4 regions of the Mesorhizobium sp. MC2-1-1 genome follow, and region 3 is predicted to be linked to each of the others. Evidence: predicted binding sites of a transcription regulator. Region 3 holds the regulator's gene; each other region holds the start of a gene.
What was found. Region 3 encodes PhoB, which activates phosphate uptake and scavenging genes when phosphate is short. Its sites were predicted from a motif close to TGTCATNNANCTGTCAT; they were not measured.

Region 1 (3,194 bases), 2.8 Mb from region 3:
CGGAGGCGCCGGTGGTTCTGGTGCGGATTTTGAGCTCAGCCATCGAATGTCTCCAATTTGGAGCCCATTGATAGCGGACGGGAATTCACTGGGGCAATCGCCGAGGCGGGCCGCAGGCGGTTGGCGTTTACTCGCCCCCCATGAAAGTGGGGAGAAGTAGCTTGGCGAAGCCAAGACGGAGAGGGGGAGCGCACTACTAGCCCCTCTCCGTCCGCTTTTCGGACGCCTCCCCCCGTCTCCGGGGGCGAGGAACCCAAGTCCTGAAACGCTACTTCGTCAGATCGATCGCCGCCGTCAGGTCGCCCATCGGCGGCTGGTCGTTGTCGCGCAGCGCCTTGTCACGGGCGACGATGCCCGGCAGCACCGGCAGGTCGTAGCGGTTGGTGATGAAGCGCAGGATCGAGGTGGTGTCGTACTGCGTGTGGTCGACCGTGCCCAACTTCGCATAGGGCGAGATGATCAAGGCCGGGACGCGGTTGCCTGGGCCCCAGCGATCCGCCTTGGGCGGCGCGACGTGATCCCAGAAGCCACCATTCTCGTCATAGGTGATGACGACGAGCATATGCGGCCATTGCGGGCTCTTCTCCAGATGCGCGACGAGGTCGGCCAGGTGCTGGTCGCCCGAGATCACTTCGGCATAGCCGGCATGTTCGTTGAGGTTCCCCTGCGGCTTGTAGAAGGCGACCGCGGGCAGCTTGCCGTCGTCGATGGCCTTGATGAACTCGACGCCGCCGAGGCCGCCGTCCTTGAGGTGCTCGGCGCGCGCGGCCGTGCCCGGCGCATAGGCGGCGAAATAGTTGAAGGGCTGGTGATGGAACTGGAAGTTCGGAACGGGTGTGGCGTTCTTGCCGTCGAGCGCCGCCTGCCAGGCGCCTGAATACCAGGCCCAGGAAACGCCCTTCAGCGACAGCAGGTCGCCGATGGTGATCTCATGCTGCGGCGGCAGCGTGGTCGGCTGAGCCGGGTCGGCAAACGCCTTGTCGCCGCCCTCGGCCGGCTTGTTGGCGCTCGGCTGATAGGGAGGCTGCATGGTGTTGACGGCGTAGAAGTCGGGGGTGATGGCGCCGTCATTGGCGAATTTCGGCACGCCGCCCAGCGCCGAAGGCGGCGAATTGTCGGCCGATTTCAGCGTCACGCCGTCCTGCTCGACGATGGCGATCTGCCCCTTCGCCGGGCTGGTGTCGGCATGCGGATAGTAAGGCGCGCAGGCGCAGGCGAGCATGAAATGGTTGAGGAAGGAACCGCCGAAGGCGCCCTGGAAGAAATTGTCGGCCAGCACGTATTTCTTGGCGATGTTCCACACCGGCAAGTTGGAGCCGTCATAGTGGCCCATGACGAGCGAGCCGGAATCGGCCCAGGCGACGAACTTGTCGTTCCGGCCGCCGTCGATCTGCATCTGCTCCTGATAGAAGCGGTGCCAAAGGTCGTGCGTGACGACCTTGGTGCCCTCGTTGAAACCCTTTGCATCGTCGATGGCGAAGACGGCATTGGGAAGATGCGCGCTCTGCCCTTCCGTCACCGCCGGCGTGACGCCCTTGCCGGTCAGTCCGCCCCAGGCCGGCGGCAATTCGGCAAGCGGCTTGCCGTCGCGGTCGAGTTGGCGCGCCTGCTCGGGAGAAACGTTGGCCAGGCCGTTGGCGCCGGGGAAGCCGCCATAAAGATTATCGAAGCTGCGGTTCTCGGCGTAGATGACGACGACTGTATCGATCTTGTCGTAGCCGGGAGGAGCCGCGTGAGCGGCGGCGCAGAGCGATGCCAGCGCCGTGGAAGCGAGGCAAACGGAAAGAAAGGACCTGGTCATGTTGGGGTGCCTCGTGGCTGGGGAATGGCTGGAGGACAGCAATGCAGCAAAGCAACCGCATCGATGACCGGCTACTTCGGCGCCTTGTCACCTTTGTGACAGTTGCGCCCCGGCCGAACACGGTTTCGTGAGCGGGAAACCCAGCCATCAAAGCGCCGCCTGCAGGTAGCGCAGCGACGGCACGGCGAGAACGTCGGGCTGGTCGAGCCTAGGCCCGCCCATCTCGACCGGCGAGGCCGGGGCCGATCCGAAGGCGTGGTCGGGATCGTGGCAGGACGAGCTGCCGGATTGATTCAAGGCGATGCGATCTCGATTTTTCCCTCTCATCGCGCCGGGGCGTAGCGGCTCACCACCATTCCGCTGGCATAGGGCTTCGAGCCGAGGAGCTTCAACCTGGAAAAGCCGCCCTGGTCGAAGATGCGGCGGCCGCTGCCCAGAACCGCAGGATTGATGAAGAGCTGGAACTCGTCGACCAGGCCGGCGGCGATCATCGCCGACCCGAAGCTCGCGCCGCCGAACACGGCGATGTCGCCGCCATCGTCTTGCTTCAGCGCAGCGACCTCTCGGGGCAAGTCGCCGCTGACGACCCGCGTGCGCTCCCAGCGCGATGTTTCGAGCTTGTCGCTCGCCACCACCTTCTGCGCCTCCACGATGCGTTGCGCGAAGGCATAGAACGGGTCCTTCGGATATTTCCTCGCCGCGTTGCCCCAATGGGTCAGATATCCCTCTTCGGCCATCTTGCGGCTCAAGAGGATGGTGTCGACGGTCTCGAAGACGCTGTTGAAGTCCTGCCTCAGTTCCTCGTCCCAAGCGCTGTCGTCGCTCCATTGCCAGAGCTGCCAGCGACGGTCCTCGTCGGCGCCGACGAAACCGTCGACCGAGATCTGCATCTGAAGGATGAGCCTTTTCAGGATCGTTCTCCTCGTTTTCGATTTCAGGCGGGTTTGCCAGAGCGGGCGAAGTTCTCGGCCCAGGACTCGAAGCTTGTCGGCGTGGCGTTTGCGGCCGAAGGCGCTTCTAAGGCCCAGCGCTCAGCCTTGTTGAAGCTCGCCGCCGTCTCGCCGAGCGCATCGGCAAAGCTGGCCGACAGGCCGTTGGCTATCATGCCGGCACGGGCATCGGCGAAGCGCGCGGCATGGTAGGTCACCTCCTTGCCGATCGCCCGGCCGAGAATCGCGGTCGCCTGTTCCAGCGTGTAGTAGCCGCCGCCATGCAGTTCGATGACGCGTTGGCCGAAGGCGTCTTCGGCGTCGAGCAGCGCGGCAGCGCGCTCGCCGACGTCTTTTGCGGCAATCAACGGCATCGGCAGGTCGCCGCGGAAGGGCGAAGCGAAGGTGCCGGACGCCGCCTGCTCGACGAAGCCCATGCCCTTGACGAAATTCTCCATGAAGAA
Region 2 (3,194 bases), 750 kb from region 3:
GTCCGGCGCCGAGACCTCGCAGCGCAGATGGATGAAATGGTCGGCCCTGAGCCGATCCTGGCGCACGCTGTCCTCGATCGCGTCGGCCAGCTTGCGGACGTCGTCGGACTTCAGGTCGGCGTCGTCGTCCATGCCGACGCGCAAGGCGTCGAGCACCGTGGTGATGCCTGCGGTCGCCACCTGGGCGTCATGGGCGAGCACGGCGGCGATCGGGTTCCAACGCACTTTCGGGCGCGGCGCATAGTGGCCTTCGAGGTGGTCGGTGTGCAGTTCGACGAGGCCCGGGATGATATAGTCGCCGCCCATATCCTCGCCGGTGCGGGCAGCCCCCGGCTCCACGGCGGCGATCAGGCCGTCGCGCAACAACAGCGAGCCCTCGACGATTTCGTCGGGCAGCACGATGCGGGCATTGGTGAGAACTGTTTCGGCGGTCATCTCGGGCGGTCCTATCTCGGCGGTCGGTCGGCTATCGGACTAGAGCTTTTCCAGGAGAAGTGCTTGGCGGTTCTCCGTCCGGAATTGCCTAAACAAAGAGATAGGGCGGTTCAGCGTGTCCGCTGAGCCGTCCTAGGCGGTCTTGCGGGCAGCGCCGCGGCCAAGCGCATGGTGGGAAAGCACCATGAACGGCGCGCCGGGCTCGCTTTCCACGAACAAGGTCAGCGCATCCACCGGCACCGGCTGCCGCAGGATGTCGGCGAACAGGCCGTCTATCGCTGCACGCAGACGGGAGCTTTCCTGTGGCCCGACGCGCCCCGAGAGCGTCATGTGGAAGCGGAACGTGTCGAAGACGTAAGGATAGCCCCATTGGCAGAGGTTGCGGAACTCGTCCGGCTTCAGCGCATCGGGGCTGCGGCGCTCGATCTCGGCCTCGGTCAGCGGCGCGCGGAACGGATCGAAAGCACGCACGACCTCGCCGGCGAAATCGTTGAGCGGCGCAAACCGCGTCTCCGGCACCAGCGCGAAGAAGCCGTCGATCTGTCCGACGACCAGGCGCGGGATGACGACCGGTGGCGTCGCCTCGGCGAAATTGTCGAGCGCGGCGCGCAGCGAGGCTTCCGTCTCGTTCGGCGCCAGCCGGAACGGCGCCTTCAGTGTGGCATGGAACCCGTAGCGCCTGGCGGAGGCGGTGTGGAAGGCGACTTCCGCGGCCGAAAGGTCGCCCACGGCCTCGACCGGCCGCGTCGCCGCGCCGAACGGGTCGCGGCCCAGCCAGTTGGCGGCAATGCGCGCCAGCGGCTCGTCCTGTCCCGGGGTGTAGTAGATGGCGTAGCGCATCGGCGTTCCTCGTCAAGCGCGCTGCGCACCCCAAAGGATCAAGCGACGCGCTTCAAGTCATTGTCCTGGCAAGTCGCAGTCCCGAAAACGCTTAGCGCTTGCGGCGACATGCATCAGAACCGCTGCCATAGGTGATTTCCATGACGGATTGACGAAGCTTTCATGGGTTTTCGAAGGCAAGTCCAGCGCGGAGCTCGTTAGCCGACGATTTTCCGCTGATTGTGACCGGCTTGCCCGACTGGCGGTCAGGCTTTCATCAGCCACTCGTGCTCGGCCGCGTTGTGGAATTTCCACGTCCGCTTCGGCCCGGCCATGACGTTGAGATAATATAGGTCGTAGCCATGGCAGGCCGCGCAGGGGTGATAACCCTTGGGCACCAGCACGACATCGCCGTCCTCGATCGCCATCGCTTCGTCCAGCTCGCGCACGCCGTTGCGGTCGGCATCCGTGTAGACGCGCTGGAAGGCAAAACCCTGCGGCGGGTTGAGGCGATGATAATAGGTCTCCTCGAGATATGATTCGGCCGGCAGGTTGTCCTGGTCGTGCTTATGCGGCGGATAGCTCGACGTGTGGCCCCCGGGCGTGATGACCTCGACAACCAGCAGTGAATCCGCCGGCTTGCCCTCGGGCAGGATGTTGGTGACGTAGCGCGTGTTGGTGCCTTTGCCGCGCACCTCCTGGCCGAGATCGTCAGGCCCTATGACGCGCACCGGCAGGCCGCCGCTCAAGCCCGGCGCCGAACAGACGGCAAGCTCCAGCTCGGTGTCGGCGGTCACCGACCAGTCCGAGCCTTGCGGCACATATACCGACCACGGCTTGCCTTCGAAGGGCGACATGCGTTCGCCGAGCAGGCCGAGGTCCTTGCCGCCGGCCGAGGCCTTGCCCTTGCCGGTGACAAACACCAGGCACACCTCGCGGTCGCCGGTCTTGCCCGACGCCGTCTCGCCCGCTTTCAGCCGATGCAGATCGAAACCGACATAGGTCCAGCCGGCGCTTTGCGGCGTGACGTGAGCGACATGGCCGTGGCCCTTGTCGGCCTTGACGAGCAGTTTCGACATGCGGAGCTCCTTGGGTTATTCCTTCGTCTCGGTCGGAGGACTGGCCTGCTCCGCCGGCTTGTAGAGGTAGAAAAACTGCCACACCGCGTAGCCGGTGAAGCCCAGCGCGATGACGCCCCAGAACGGCGTGCCCGACGCGAATTCGATCACCGACCAGATCATGCAGACCGCGACCACGGCGACACGGCGCCATAGCGGCCGGAAGAAGGGATGTTCATAGTCTTTCATCGCGCCTATCCAGGATATGTCCAAAGCGCATCAGATAGACCGGACGCCCGGGCGAATCCACCATTCAGGCCGGAAACCCTTGCGTCTCTACCGCATAGCCGGCAGCCGTCATCACGCGCATCAGCTCCTTGTGGCCCACCTGCGCCATTTTCAGCGGCGGGTTCTTCCTGGGGTCCTGCTCGGCCTCGACCACGAACCAGCCCTCATAGCCGTAGTCGGCGAAGCGCTGGACGATGGCGCCGAAATCGAGCGAGCCGTCGCCGGGCACGGTGAAGGCGCCGAGCGCCACCGCGTCGAGGAAGGACTGCTTTGTCCGGTCGAGGCCGTTGATCACGTCCATGCGCACGTCCTTCACATGGACGTGGTTGATGCGCTTGTGGTGGTTGTCGATGGCGCGCAGCACATCGCCGCCGGCAAAGGCGAGATGGCCGGCATCGAGCAAGAGCGGGATGCCTTCGCCGGAATGGCGCATAAAGAGGTCCAGCTCCGGTTCGGTCTCGACGACCGCCGCCATATGGTGGTGATAGGAAAGCGGCATGCCCTGGTCGGCGCACCATTCGCCGAATTCGGTGACGCGGCGGCCATAGGCTTTCATTTCGTCCTCTGAAAGCTTCGGCTTGGTGGCCAGAGGCT
Region 3 (3,194 bases):
ACCGAGGTAAAGGACAAGCTCAACGCCAGCGGCCTCAGCCTCTCCGGCGGCCAGCAGCAGCGCCTGTGCATCGCCCGCACCGTCGCGGTGAAGCCCGAGGTGATCCTGCTTGACGAGCCGGCCTCGGCGCTGGATCCGCTGTCGACGGCCAAGATCGAAGAGCTGATCGACGAATTGCAGGCCGATTACACGATCGTCATCGTCACCCACAACATGCAGCAGGCGGCGCGCGTGTCGCGGCAGACGGCGTTCATGTATCTCGGCGAACTGGTCGAGTTCGACCGGACCGAGAAGATCTTCACCTCGCCCCGCGAGAAGCGCACGCAGGACTACATCACCGGCCGCTTCGGCTGAGTTCATACGAGGACAACATCATGGCCGAACATACCGTCGCCTCCTTCGACGAGGATCTGAGGCAGATCAGCCGGCTCATCAACGACATGGGCGATCTCGCCGGCTCCATGGTCGGCGGCTCGACCCGGGCGCTGCTCGAAAGCGACAATGCGCTGGCGCAGCGCGTCGTCTCCGACGACGCCATCATGGACGCGCGCCAGCGCGAGCTCGACGACCGCGCCATCACACTGATCGCCAAGCGGCAGCCGATGGCGGACGACCTGCGCAACGTGGTCGGCTCGATCCGCATGGCGGGCGACCTCGAGCGCATCGGCGATCTTGCCAAGAACATCGCCAAGCGCGTCGGCTCGGTCGGCGTCGCCGCCGCGCCGCGCGATCTCACGCATTCTATCGATTCCATGGCGCAGATGGTGCTGATCCAGGTCCAGGGCGTGATCCAGGAATACATGGTCGGCGATGCCTCGGCGCTCGCCAAGCTGCGCAACGACGATGAACGCATCGACGTCAAATACACCTCGGTCTTCCGCGAGCTCTTGACCTACATGATGGAAGACCCGCGCAACATCACCGCTTGCACGCATCTTCTGTTCTGCGCCAAGAATCTCGAGCGTATCGGCGACCATGTGACCAACATCGCCGAGAACGCCTATTATGTGCTGACCGGCACGCAATTGCCCGCGAACCGTCCGAAGCAGGACGAGACGGCAATGTCGGCGCCGGCTGTCTGACGGAAAAGGTTACCCCGATGATCGCGCCACGAATCATGGTGGTGGAAGACGAGGAGCCGCTGGGGGTGCTGCTCCGCTACAATCTCGAATCCGAGGGCTACCAGGTGGAAGTGGTCACCCGCGGCGACGAGGCCGAAATCCGCCTTCAGGAAAACGTTCCCGACCTGCTCGTGCTCGACTGGATGGTGCCGGCCGTTTCCGGCATCGAGCTTTGCCGGCGTCTCAGGATGCGGCCCGAGACCGAGCGGCTGCCGATCATCATGCTGACGGCTCGCGGCGAGGAAAGCGACCGCGTGCGCGGCCTGTCCACCGGCGCCGACGACTATCTGGTCAAGCCGTTCTCGACGCCGGAGTTCATGGCGCGCGTCAAGGCATTGCTGCGCCGCGCCAAGCCGGAGGTGCTGTCCAGCGTGCTCAAGGTCGGCGACATCGTGCTCGACCGTGAATCGCACCGCGTTTACCGCAAGAAGAGCGAGATCAGGCTCGGCCCGACCGAGTTCCGCCTGCTCGAATTCATGATGCGCCATCCCGGCCGCGTGTTCTCGCGCAGCCAGCTGCTCGACAATGTCTGGGGCGAGACGATCTATATCGACGAGCGCACTGTGGACGTCCATGTCGGGCGCCTGCGCAAGGCCGTCAACAATGGCCGCATGCCGGATGTCATCCGCACCATCCGTGGGGCGGGCTACGCGATCCGGGAGGACTAGGGATACGTATCTCGGCGCTTGCACTCGCCACTATGCAACGTGCTTGCCCGCTCTCGCCTGGACGCCCGGCGCGAAAATCTCCTGGTCGACGAAGGTCAGAGCGCGCATGGCGCAGCCTTCGCGGATCAGTGGCAGTTCGTTCGGCTCGGTGTCGAAGGAGATCGATTTCGAGTGCTGGCCGCCGGCGGTCTGGGCGATCGCCTCCCTCAGCGCCGGCTCGATCAGGTCGAAGGCGGCCGCGCTGACGCCGACCATCGCGACGGGCGCCGGGTCGATGAGGGCGAACAGGCTGCCAAGACCGAAGCCAAGCGCCTCGCCTGCGCGGCGATAGGCCTCGCGCTCCAAGCCGTTCTCCTGCCGGGCCTTTGCCGCCAGCGCCCGCATGTCGGCGTCGCCGACGTCGGTCGGCGTTGCATCCTCGCTTATTCCCATGGCGCTGCGCCAGATCGCATAATTGCCGGCATAGGCCTCGACGCAGCCGCGGCGGCCGCAGCGGCAAAGCGCCCCGCCCGGCCGGTGGATCATGTGGCCGAACTCGCCGCCGGAGGAATGCGTGCCCATGAAAAGCTCGCCCTTCAGCACCAGGCCCATGCCGATACCGTGTGAGAGCAGGATCGCGATGAAATTGTCGCGATAGCGCTCGGGATCGCGCCATTGGAGCGCCACCGCCATCATGTTGCAATCGTTTTCCATCGTGGCCGGGATGCCGAACTCCGCCTCCAGTATGTCGGCGAAGGGAATGTCCGTCAGTGGCGTGATCGGCGACCACAGCATGGCGCGCGCTTGGGAATCGGCGATGCCCTGAATGCCCATGGCAATGCGGGCGACGCTGCCGACATCGAGGTCGGAATCCTCCAGCCGGCGCCTGACGATGGCGACGCATTCGCCGATCAGTTCGTCGCGCGGCAATGTCAGCGTGTCGAGTCGGCGCTGCTCCTCGGCGATGACCTGGCCGGCATAGTCGATGACGGCGACGGAGAGGAAGTTGAGCGACAGCACCACCGTCAGCACCGCGGCGGCTTCGGGGTTGAGCGCGAGACCGATCTGCGGCCGACCGCGTCGCAAAGCCGTCGGCTCGCTGGCCTTGCTTTCCGCGAGAATGCCCTCCTGGATCAGATCGGCGGAGATCGCCGAAATGGTCGAGTGGCTGAGCCCGGTGGTGGCGGCAATCTCCGTGCGGGACGGCTGGCCGGCGCGACGCACGGCCGCAATCACCATGGCGCGATTGCGCCGGCGCAAGTCGTCGTGGCGGATTCCGACCGACATCTCTCGCACGTCCTCCCGGGTCGTCGCGGCCTTGTGATGATGCCTTGGCCTGTCGCCGACACGCTATGGATAGTGGCAGAAGCCAAAGCCCATGTCATTATTTATTGCGAATGTCGAAAAAATCCCGGGACACATCAAA
Region 4 (3,194 bases), 2.8 Mb from region 3:
CCTTACGGTTTTTGGGCGCTCTATCGCCTCACAACTTTCGGCTCTTCCCAGCCATAGAGCCAGTCCAGGTCGGAGGCGAGTTTTTCCGGCGGTCGCGTCGCCAGAACGAGGTTGCGGGCAACCGCAACAGGCCCCCAGGCGTGCCAGGCCGTCCGGTTGAGCGCGCCGCGCCTCAGCACCTTTTCGACGCGCGGTTGCCTGAGATTCTCCCAGGCGGCGAGGGCACGCTCGGTGTCGCCGGAAAAATCTGCGATCAGATTGGCAAGCATCGAGGCGTCCTCGATGCCCATGGCCGCACCTTGCGCCGCAAACGGCGTCATGGCATGCGCCGCGTCGCCGATCAGCGCGATGCCTTGCGGAACCGTCCAGCGCTGTTGCCGGACGGTATGCATTGGAAACGCCGTCCACGGCCCGGCCAGCGCGGCGAGTTTCGCGAGCGTTGCGGCGGTGCCACGCATTGCATTGGACAGGATGGACGGATCGGCGTGACCCGACCAGCCTTCCGCGATACGCTCGCCTTTGGTGAAGGCGGCGAGGTTGACGGTGCGGCCCTTGCTCACTGGATAGGCGACCATGTGGAAGCCGGAATGCAGGAAGGTGGTGACGCAGCCCGCCGCGCCGATCTCGGCAAAAGCCCGCCCGGCGGCGCTGTCGACCGCTACCGTGGCCCGCCAGGCCAGTCGGCCAGAAAAGCGGCTTTGCGTGAAGGCGGGGTCCCTGCCGGCAAGCTCTGCGCGAACCGAGGACCACACGCCGTCCGCGCCGACCAGCAGTCCGCCCGCGATAGGCGTGGTTTCGCCATCGATCTCGACCGTCGCGGTTACGCTTCGCGGGTCGGACGCGATGCCGGTCACCCGCCCACCGGTGACAAGCTCGATTTCGGGCTGCCCCGCCACTTCCTCCGTCAGGGCCGCCTGCAGGTCGGCCCGGTGCGCCACCAGATACGGCGCTCCCCAGCGCTGCTCGGCAACCTGGCCAAGCGGAACGCGCGCAAGCTCGCGCAGGCTCTTCGCGTCCTTCAGCACCACCGCTTCGGGCCGGACCGCGTTTGGCGACAGGCGGTCGAGCACGCCAAGCCGGCGCAGGATGCGGGTCGCGTTGGGCGATAGCTGGAGGCCTGAGCCGGCCGCCAGGAGGTGCTTTGCCTGCTCGAACAACTTCACCCGGAAGCCGCGGGCCGAAAAGGCGAGCGCCGCGGTCAGCCCGGCGATACCTGCCCCGGCTATGACGATTTGCCGGGACCGCGCCTCAATCATGGTCGGGGAAAGCTCAGGCAGCCTGATCGATGTAAAGGCAGCCGGCCGGCCGCGTCTCCGTCGCCTTCAGCGAGGGCGAATAGCGGTAGAGCGTCGAGCAGTAGGGGCAGACCTTTTCATTGTCGTCACCCATGTCGAGGAACACATGCGGATGGTCGAAAGGCGGGTTGGCGCCAGTGCACATGAACTCCCTGACGCCGATCTCGATGACCGGATGGCCCGCGTCGTTCTGGAAATGGGGAATGCTGCCGCCTGCCATCGTCGTCTCCAATCGGGTTCGGCCAGTGGGTGTGACCGGTCTGCATCTGGAGCATAACAGGCCAGTTTGCAAGATCGATGAAATCAAACTGTCGCAAAAGGCTGCCAGAGGGTAAGTTGAGCCGGTTAAGCGCATGGGCCGGGCACGGAGCGATTCCGTGACGATCATGCGTCACATACAGATGGTAGAGCGTCGCCGAACGGCATGAGCGGCGCGCCTTAGGGACAGTTGCGGGCAAGAGCGGGAACCATGAACGAACTGAAGCCGGTGCAGAGCGAGTTCATCACCGTCGAGGCGGCGAGCCCGGACGGCGGCAATCCGGACCGTTTCGTCAACCGCGAGTTTTCCTGGCTGCAGTTCAACCGGCGCGTGCTGGAAGAGTCGCTCAACGAGCATCATCCGCTGCTCGAGCGCGTGCGCTTCCTGTCGATCTCGGCCGCCAACCTCGACGAGTTCTTCATGGTCCGCGTCGCCGGTCTTGCCGGCCAGGTGCGCGAGGGTATCGTGCTGAAAAGCCCCGACGGGCGCACCCCCGAGCAGCAGCTCGAACAGCTGCTGCGCGAGGTCGAGCGCCTGCAGGAAGACCAGCAGAAGAGCCTCTCGGCGCTGATGACCCTGCTCAACAAGGAAGGCATCGAGAGCATCACCCGCGACGCGCTTAGCAAAGATGAGAAGGCCTGGCTGGAGGAGCATTTCCAAGAGCAGGTCTTCCCGGTGCTGACGCCGCTGTCGATCGACCCGGCGCACCCGTTCCCGTTCATCCCCAATCTCGGCTTTTCCATCGCCCTGCAATTGCGCCATCGAAAGAATGGCGAGGCGATGAGCGCGCTGTTGCGCCTGCCGGTGGCGCTGAAGCGTTTCATCCGCCTGCCCGACCGCAAGAACCATGTCCGCTTCATTCCGCTCGAGGAGGCTGTCGGCATCTATATCGGCAAGCTCTTCCCCGGCTATGAGGTCAAGGGCTCGGGCACGTTCCGCATCATCCGCGACAGCGATATCGAGGTGGAGGAAGAGTCGGAAGATCTCGTGCGTCTCTTCGAGACGGCGCTGAAGCGGCGCCGTCGCGGTTCGGTGATCCGCATCGAGTTCGACACGCTGATGCCGGGGGAACTGCGCGATTTCGTCGCCGGCGAGCTCGGCGTTTCGTCGAGCCGTATCAGCGTGCTGACCGGGCCGCTTGCGCTCAACCAGATTTCCGAGATCGTCGCCATTCCGCGCGACGACTTGAAGTTCACGCCCTACAATCCGCGCTTCCCCGAGCGCATCCGCGAGCATGGCGGCGACTGCCTGGCAGCCATCCGCGAGAAGGACATCATCGTCCACCACCCCTACGAATCCTTCGACGTGGTGGTGCAGTTCCTGCGCCAGGCCGCGGCCGACCCGGAGGTGGTGGCGATCAAGCAGACGCTCTACCGCACCTCGAACGACAGCCCGATCGTGCGCGCGCTGATCGACGCCGCCGAGGCCGGCAAGTCGGTGACAGCGCTGGTCGAGCTCAAGGCGCGCTTCGACGAGGAGGCCAACATCCGCTGGGCGCGCGATCTCGAACGGGCAGGCGTCCAGGTCGTATTCGGCTTCCTGGAGTTGAAGACCCACGCCAAGATGTCGCTCGTCGTGCGCCGCGAGGACGGCCGGCTGCGCAATTACGTCCATCTCGGCACCGGCAACTATCACCCGGT

Region 1: a site for PhoB is predicted at 1,886-1,902, ahead of ACR64R_RS04105 (acid phosphatase). Genes of this name have one in related genera too.
Region 2: a site for PhoB is predicted at 1,416-1,432, ahead of ACR64R_RS23430 (DUF1045 domain-containing protein). Genes of this name have one in related genera too.
Region 4: a site for PhoB is predicted at 1,594-1,610, ahead of ACR64R_RS05965 (RNA degradosome polyphosphate kinase). Genes of this name have one in related genera too.

Annotation. Positions count from the first base shown of each region.
Region 1 covers NZ_CP195205.1:845,648-848,841, reverse strand. The annotation lists gene ACR64R_RS04110 (OsmC family protein) at 1-43, opposite strand, end outside; gene ACR64R_RS04105 (acid phosphatase) at 269-1,801, opposite strand; gene ACR64R_RS04100 (hypothetical protein) at 1,949-2,098, opposite strand; gene ACR64R_RS04095 (dihydrofolate reductase family protein) at 2,125-2,712, opposite strand; gene ACR64R_RS04090 (NmrA family NAD(P)-binding protein) at 2,736-3,194, opposite strand, start outside.
Region 2 covers NZ_CP195205.1:4,715,971-4,719,164, forward strand. The annotation lists gene ACR64R_RS23425 (alpha-D-ribose 1-methylphosphonate 5-triphosphate diphosphatase) at 1-435, opposite strand, end outside; gene ACR64R_RS23430 (DUF1045 domain-containing protein) at 568-1,275, opposite strand; gene iolB (5-deoxy-glucuronate isomerase) at 1,521-2,333, opposite strand; gene ACR64R_RS23440 (DUF3329 domain-containing protein) at 2,349-2,561, opposite strand; gene iolE (myo-inosose-2 dehydratase) at 2,626-3,194, opposite strand, start outside.
Region 3 covers NZ_CP195205.1:3,964,589-3,967,782, reverse strand. The annotation lists gene pstB (phosphate ABC transporter ATP-binding protein PstB) at 1-354, shown strand, start outside; gene phoU (phosphate signaling complex protein PhoU) at 375-1,082, shown strand; gene phoB (phosphate regulon transcriptional regulator PhoB) at 1,100-1,789, shown strand; gene ACR64R_RS19615 (ROK family protein) at 1,820-3,055, opposite strand.
Region 4 covers NZ_CP195205.1:1,168,509-1,171,702, forward strand. The annotation lists gene ACR64R_RS05955 (FAD-dependent monooxygenase) at 21-1,256, opposite strand; gene ACR64R_RS05960 (zinc-finger domain-containing protein) at 1,270-1,515, opposite strand; gene ACR64R_RS05965 (RNA degradosome polyphosphate kinase) at 1,765-3,194, shown strand, end outside.